3 regions of the Vagococcus carniphilus genome follow, and region 2 is predicted to be linked to each of the others. Evidence: a T-box and tRNA genes for the amino acid it is inferred to sense, from the RefSeq annotation. Region 2 holds a T-box; the other regions hold tRNA genes.

Region 1 (2,177 bases), 680 kb from region 2:
GGTTAGATACCGTCAAGGTGAGAACAGTAACTCTCTCACTTGTTCTTCTCTAACAACAGAGTTTTACGATCCGAAAACCTTCTTCACTCACGCGGCGTTGCTCGGTCAGACTTTCGTCCATTGCCGAAGATTCCCTACTGCTGCCTCCCGTAGGAGTCTGGGCCGTGTCTCAGTCCCAGTGTGGCCGATCACCCTCTCAGGTCGGCTATGCATCATGGTCTTGGTAGGCCGTTACCCCACCAACTAACTAATGCAGCGCGGGCCCATCCAACAGTGACACCGAAGCGTCTTTTATTATTCTTCCATGCGGAAAAACAAATTATGCGGTATTAGCACCTGTTTCCAAGTGTTATCCCCCTCTGTTGGGCAGGTTGCCCACGTGTTACTCACCCGTCCGCCACTCTTTGATTTTCGGTGGAGCGAGCTCCGGTGAAAATCAAAGCGTTCGACTTGCATGTATTAGGCACGCCGCCAGCGTTCGTCCTGAGCCAGGATCAAACTCTCAATAAAAGTTGATTAACATCTTGCGATGTTTAGCTCATTAATTTTAAAACTTGCTAGCGAATGTTATTCACTAAATATGGTTTGTTTTTACTAGAAGTAAAAACGCCCTACACATTTGGTTTGTCTTACTTTGTTCAGTTTTCAAAGGTCTAATCTGTGTTGCCTTAACAACTTTTATATCATACCAAGTTGTCAGAATTTTGTCAACACTTTTTAAAAAGTTTTTCTAAAGTTTTTTATTTAGAAAATCGGGAAGACAGGATTCGAACCTGCGACCCCTTGGTCCCAAACCAAGTGCTCTACCAAGCTGAGCTACTTCCCGTATCACTTTTAAACGCGCCCAAGAGGAGTCGAACCCCTAACCTTCTGATCCGTAGTCAGACACTCTATCCAATTGAGCTATGGGCGCTTAAATATATATAACAATGCCGAGGACCGGAATCGAACCGGTACGGAGATCACTCTCCGCAGGATTTTAAGTCCTGTGCGTCTGCCAGTTCCGCCACCCCGGCTGAAACTTAAAAGAGCGGAAGACGGGGTTCGAACCCGCGACCCCCACCTTGGCAAGGTGATGTTCTACCACTGAACTACTTCCGCTTAAAGAAGTGCCGGCTAAAGGACTTGAACCCTCGACCCTCTGATTACAAATCAGATGCTCTACCAACTGAGCTAAGCCGGCGCATGTTTATGCATAAAAAAAATGACCCGTACTGGGCTCGAACCAGTGACCCTCTGATTAAAAGTCAGATGCTCTACCAACTGAGCTAACGAGTCTTTTTAAAATGGAGGTTAACGGGATCGAACCGCTGACCCCCTGCTTGTAAGGCAGGTGCTCTCCCAGCTGAGCTAAACCTCCAAATAAAAACGCAAATAGCATGGCGACGTCCTACTCTCACAAAGGGAAACCCTTCACTACCCTCGGCGCTAAGAAGCTTAACTTCTGTGTTCGGCATGGGAACAGGTGTATCCTTCTTGCCATCGTCACCACACTTACGTGCGTTATATTATATTGAGTGATTATTCACTCAAAACTGGATGTTTTAGTTATATTCAACATTGTCACCGATATTTTGGTTAAGTCCTCGACCGATTAGTACTAGTCCGCTCCGTACATCGCTGCACTTCCACTCCTAGCCTATCTACCTGATCATCTTTCAGGGGTCTTACTTTCTTAAAGAAATGGGAAATCTCATCTTGAGGGGGGCTTCACGCTTAGATGCTTTCAGCGTTTATCCCGTCCATACATAGCTACCCAGCAATGCCCTTGGCAGAACAACTGGTACACCAGAGGTATGTCCATCCCGGTCCTCTCGTACTAAGGACAGCTCCTCTCAAATTTCCAACGCCCGCGACGGATAGGGACCGAACTGTCTCACGACGTTCTGAACCCAGCTCGCGTGCCGCTTTAATGGGCGAACAGCCCAACCCTTGGGACCGACTACAGCCCCAGGATGCGACGAGCCGACATCGAGGTGCCAAACCTCCCCGTCGATGTGAACTCTTGGGGGAGATAAGCCTGTTATCCCCAGGGTAGCTTTTATCCGTTGAGCGATGGCCCTTCCATGCGGAACCACCGGATCACTAAGCCCGACTTTCGTCCCTGCTCGAGTTGTAGCTCTCGCAGTCAAGCTCCCTTCTGCCTTTGCACTCTACGAATGATTTCCAACCATTCT
Region 2 (2,177 bases):
TGATTCTTAATTGCCATTTCAGCTAAAGGTTTCATTTTAACGAACCATTGTGTTGAAAGTCTTGGCTCAACAACAACGCCTGTTCTTTCAGAATGTCCAACACTATGAACATGTTTTTCGATTTCCTTCATCAAACCTAATTCTTCTAAATCTTTTACAACGGCTTTACGAGCTGTAAAACGGTCCATGCCAGCATATTTACCAGCTGTTTCATTCATCACAGCACTAGCATCCATTACATTAACACGTGGTAAATTATGACGATTACCTACCTCAAAGTCATTAGGGTCATGGGCTGGTGTAATTTTAACAACACCTGTTCCAAAATCCATTTCCACGTATTCATCTGCAATAATTGGAATTTCTTTATCTACTAAAGGTAAAATAACTTTTTTACCAATTAAGTCTTTATAACGTTCATCTTCTGGATGGACTGCAACAGCAGTATCTCCTAGCATTGTTTCTGGACGAGTTGTTGCAATTTCTAACTTGCCACTTCCATCTGCTAAAGGGTAATACATATGGTAAAAAGCACCTTCAACATCTTTATGGATAACTTCAATATCTGATAAAGCTGTTTTTGCTTGAGGGTCCCAATTAATAATATACTCCCCACGATAGATTAAATCTTTTTCGTATAATTTCACAAAAACTTTTTTAACAGCATCTGATAATCCATCATCTAATGTGAATCTCTCACGAGAGTAGTCTACTGATAGCCCTAATTTACCCCATTGCTCACGGATATGGCCTGCGTATTCTTCTTTCCATTCTTTAGTTGACTCAACAAATTTTTCACGGCCTAAGTCATAACGAGTTAATCCTTCACTACGTAACTTTTCTTCTACTTTGGCTTGTGTTGCAATCCCGGCGTGGTCCATTCCTGGTACCCACAAAGTATCAAATCCTTGCATTCTCTTTTGACGGATAATCATGTCTTGGAGTGTTGTATCCCATGCATGACCTAAATGAAGTCTACCTGTTACGTTTGGTGGTGGAATAACAATTGAGTAAGCTGGTGCGCTCTTGTCTCCACTAGGTTTAAAAACATCTTTGTCTAACCATTTCTGGTAACGACCTTTTTCAACAGATGTCGGATCAAATTTAGGTGCTAAATTTTTTTCTTCTGTCATAATATCTTTCCTTTCTTATTTAACATTCGGCAATAAAAAAAGTCCTAAAGTATTTCTACTTTAGGACGAATTTACACGCGGTACCACCTAGATTACAGTGCTAAAAAACACTGTCACTTAAAAGTGAGTTAACGATCACTAATCGAAAAAAACTTTCAGCTCCTAAGCAACCTTCACACTCTTTAAAGGAAAACCTTTCAGCCAGTGGGTTTTCTTTCTATTTGCTTCTCACAAGTGCTACTCCTCTTAATCTAAGCATTTTCTTATTTCACTCATTTTACAATGAAACACATTTTTCGTCAAACTTAAATCAAAGTTTTTGCTGCTTCAATTGCTTTTGTATAATCTGGCTCTTGAGCAATTTCAGGAACGATTTCTTCGTAAGTCACTACACCTTCTTGATTAATAACAAAAATTGCTCTGGCTAAATGATTAATTTCAGGAATATATAAACCGTATCCCTTACCAAAAGCTAAATCAGTATCACGAAGCATCATCATATCAACGCCCTCAGCTGCACACCAATTACTTTGTTGCTCTTTTGAGTTATTTGAAATAGTTACGAAATTGATTTCCTCCATTGAAGCTGCTTCTTGATTAAATCGTTTCGTTTGAATCGCGCAAACACTTGTATCAATATCTGGAACCACACTAATGACTAATGGTTTAGCTAATAAATCTGATAATTCGACTGTTGAATCGTTTAAATCTACTAAAGAAAAGTTAACGGCCTTTTCACCTGTGACAGGTTGATTTCCTTTTAATTCTAATGGTTGACCTTTTAATGTTACTTGCATAAAAAAACACTCCCTTATCTTTATTCTTCCTTTAGTATAAAGAATAAGAAGAATAAAGACAAAAGAGATGCTTGAGTTTTAGATAGTTTCTAGTTCTGGATGATTATAGTTTTCATCATAATAGATTAATGTTTGAAGTTCCGTTGTTAAATCAATGTATTGAACTTGTACGTTATGTGGAACACGTAGTCTTCTTGGAGCAAAATTTAAGATAGCCGTAACGCCAGCTTCCACAACTGAATCAATT
Region 3 (2,177 bases), 680 kb from region 2:
AAGATGCAGGTTACCCGCGACAGGACGGAAAGACCCCATGGAGCTTTACTGTAGTTTGATATTGAATGTTTGTGACACATGTACAGGATAGGTAGGAGCCGTAGAGCTCGGGACGCTAGTCTCGAGGGAGGCATTGGTGGGATACTACCCTTGTGTTATGACCATTCTAACCCGCGCCACTTATCGTGGCGGGAGACAGTGTCAGATGGACAGTTTGACTGGGGCGGTCGCCTCCTAAAATGTAACGGAGGCGCCCAAAGGTTCCCTCAGAATGGTTGGAAATCATTCGTAGAGTGCAAAGGCAGAAGGGAGCTTGACTGCGAGAGCTACAACTCGAGCAGGGACGAAAGTCGGGCTTAGTGATCCGGTGGTTCCGCATGGAAGGGCCATCGCTCAACGGATAAAAGCTACCCTGGGGATAACAGGCTTATCTCCCCCAAGAGTTCACATCGACGGGGAGGTTTGGCACCTCGATGTCGGCTCGTCGCATCCTGGGGCTGTAGTCGGTCCCAAGGGTTGGGCTGTTCGCCCATTAAAGCGGCACGCGAGCTGGGTTCAGAACGTCGTGAGACAGTTCGGTCCCTATCCGTCGCGGGCGTTGGAAATTTGAGAGGAGCTGTCCTTAGTACGAGAGGACCGGGATGGACATACCTCTGGTGTACCAGTTGTTCTGCCAAGGGCATTGCTGGGTAGCTATGTATGGACGGGATAAACGCTGAAAGCATCTAAGCGTGAAGCCCCCCTCAAGATGAGATTTCCCATTTCTTTAAGAAAGTAAGACCCCTGAAAGATGATCAGGTAGATAGGCTAGGAGTGGAAGTGCAGCGATGTACGGAGCGGACTAGTACTAATCGGTCGAGGACTTAACCAAAATATCGGTGACAATGTTGAATATAACTAAAACATCCAGTTTTGAGTGAATAATCACTCAATATAATATAACGCACGTAAGTGTGGTGACGATGGCAAGAAGGATACACCTGTTCCCATGCCGAACACAGAAGTTAAGCTTCTTAGCGCCGAGGGTAGTGAAGGGTTTCCCTTTGTGAGAGTAGGACGTCGCCATGCTATTTGCGTTTTTATTTGGAGGTTTAGCTCAGCTGGGAGAGCACCTGCCTTACAAGCAGGGGGTCAGCGGTTCGATCCCGTTAACCTCCATTTTAAAAAGACTCGTTAGCTCAGTTGGTAGAGCATCTGACTTTTAATCAGAGGGTCACTGGTTCGAGCCCAGTACGGGTCATTTTTTTTATGCATAAACATGCGCCGGCTTAGCTCAGTTGGTAGAGCATCTGATTTGTAATCAGAGGGTCGAGGGTTCAAGTCCTTTAGCCGGCACTTCTTTAAGCGGAAGTAGTTCAGTGGTAGAACATCACCTTGCCAAGGTGGGGGTCGCGGGTTCGAACCCCGTCTTCCGCTCTTTTAAGTTTCAGCCGGGGTGGCGGAACTGGCAGACGCACAGGACTTAAAATCCTGCGGAGAGTGATCTCCGTACCGGTTCGATTCCGGTCCTCGGCATTGTTATATATATTTAAGCGCCCATAGCTCAATTGGATAGAGTGTCTGACTACGGATCAGAAGGTTAGGGGTTCGACTCCTCTTGGGCGCGTTTAAAAGTGATACGGGAAGTAGCTCAGCTTGGTAGAGCACTTGGTTTGGGACCAAGGGGTCGCAGGTTCGAATCCTGTCTTCCCGATTTTCTAAATAAAAAACTTTAGAAAAACTTTTTAAAAAGTGTTGACAAAATTCTGACAACTTGGTATGATATAAAAGTTGTTAAGGCAACACAGATTAGACCTTTGAAAACTGAACAAAGTAAGACAAACCAAATGTGTAGGGCGTTTTTACTTCTAGTAAAAACAAACCATATTTAGTGAATAACATTCGCTAGCAAGTTTTAAAATTAATGAGCTAAACATCGCAAGATGTTAATCAACTTTTATTGAGAGTTTGATCCTGGCTCAGGACGAACGCTGGCGGCGTGCCTAATACATGCAAGTCGAACGCTTTGATTTTCACCGGAGCTCGCTCCACCGAAAATCAAAGAGTGGCGGACGGGTGAGTAACACGTGGGCAACCTGCCCAACAGAGGGGGATAACACTTGGAAACAGGTGCTAATACCGCATAATTTGTTTTTCCGCATGGAAGAATAATAAAAGACGCTTCGGTGTCACTGTTG

Evidence for each region. The T-box of region 2 lies ahead of H9L18_RS03540 (valine--tRNA ligase). A T-box ahead of a tRNA ligase gene usually reads a tRNA of that ligase, here a tRNA-Val.
Region 1: it encodes a tRNA-Val, which carries the amino acid that the T-box ahead of H9L18_RS03540 (valine--tRNA ligase) is inferred to sense. The anticodon was not compared.
Region 3: it encodes a tRNA-Val, which carries the amino acid that the T-box ahead of H9L18_RS03540 (valine--tRNA ligase) is inferred to sense. The anticodon was not compared.

The regions. Positions count from the first base shown of each region.
Region 1 is NZ_CP060720.1:9,475-11,651, forward strand. It holds rRNA gene H9L18_RS00060 (16S ribosomal RNA) at 1-510, opposite strand, end outside; tRNA gene H9L18_RS00065 (tRNA-Pro) at 753-826, opposite strand; tRNA gene H9L18_RS00070 (tRNA-Arg) at 840-913, opposite strand; tRNA gene H9L18_RS00075 (tRNA-Leu) at 931-1,016, opposite strand; tRNA gene H9L18_RS00080 (tRNA-Gly) at 1,030-1,101, opposite strand; tRNA gene H9L18_RS00085 (tRNA-Thr) at 1,111-1,183, opposite strand; tRNA gene H9L18_RS00090 (tRNA-Lys) at 1,206-1,278, opposite strand; tRNA gene H9L18_RS00095 (tRNA-Val) at 1,288-1,360, opposite strand; rRNA gene rrf (5S ribosomal RNA) at 1,378-1,493, opposite strand; rRNA gene H9L18_RS00105 (23S ribosomal RNA) at 1,575-2,177, opposite strand, start outside.
Region 2 is NZ_CP060720.1:691,652-693,828, reverse strand. It holds gene H9L18_RS03540 (valine--tRNA ligase) at 1-1,133, opposite strand, end outside; T-box leader at 1,192-1,396, opposite strand; gene tpx (thiol peroxidase) at 1,439-1,930, opposite strand; gene H9L18_RS03530 (redox-sensing transcriptional repressor Rex) at 2,009-2,177, opposite strand, start outside.
Region 3 is NZ_CP060720.1:15,511-17,687, reverse strand. It holds rRNA gene H9L18_RS00155 (23S ribosomal RNA) at 1-871, shown strand, start outside; rRNA gene rrf (5S ribosomal RNA) at 953-1,068, shown strand; tRNA gene H9L18_RS00145 (tRNA-Val) at 1,086-1,158, shown strand; tRNA gene H9L18_RS00140 (tRNA-Lys) at 1,168-1,240, shown strand; tRNA gene H9L18_RS00135 (tRNA-Thr) at 1,263-1,335, shown strand; tRNA gene H9L18_RS00130 (tRNA-Gly) at 1,345-1,416, shown strand; tRNA gene H9L18_RS00125 (tRNA-Leu) at 1,430-1,515, shown strand; tRNA gene H9L18_RS00120 (tRNA-Arg) at 1,533-1,606, shown strand; tRNA gene H9L18_RS00115 (tRNA-Pro) at 1,620-1,693, shown strand; rRNA gene H9L18_RS00110 (16S ribosomal RNA) at 1,936-2,177, shown strand, end outside.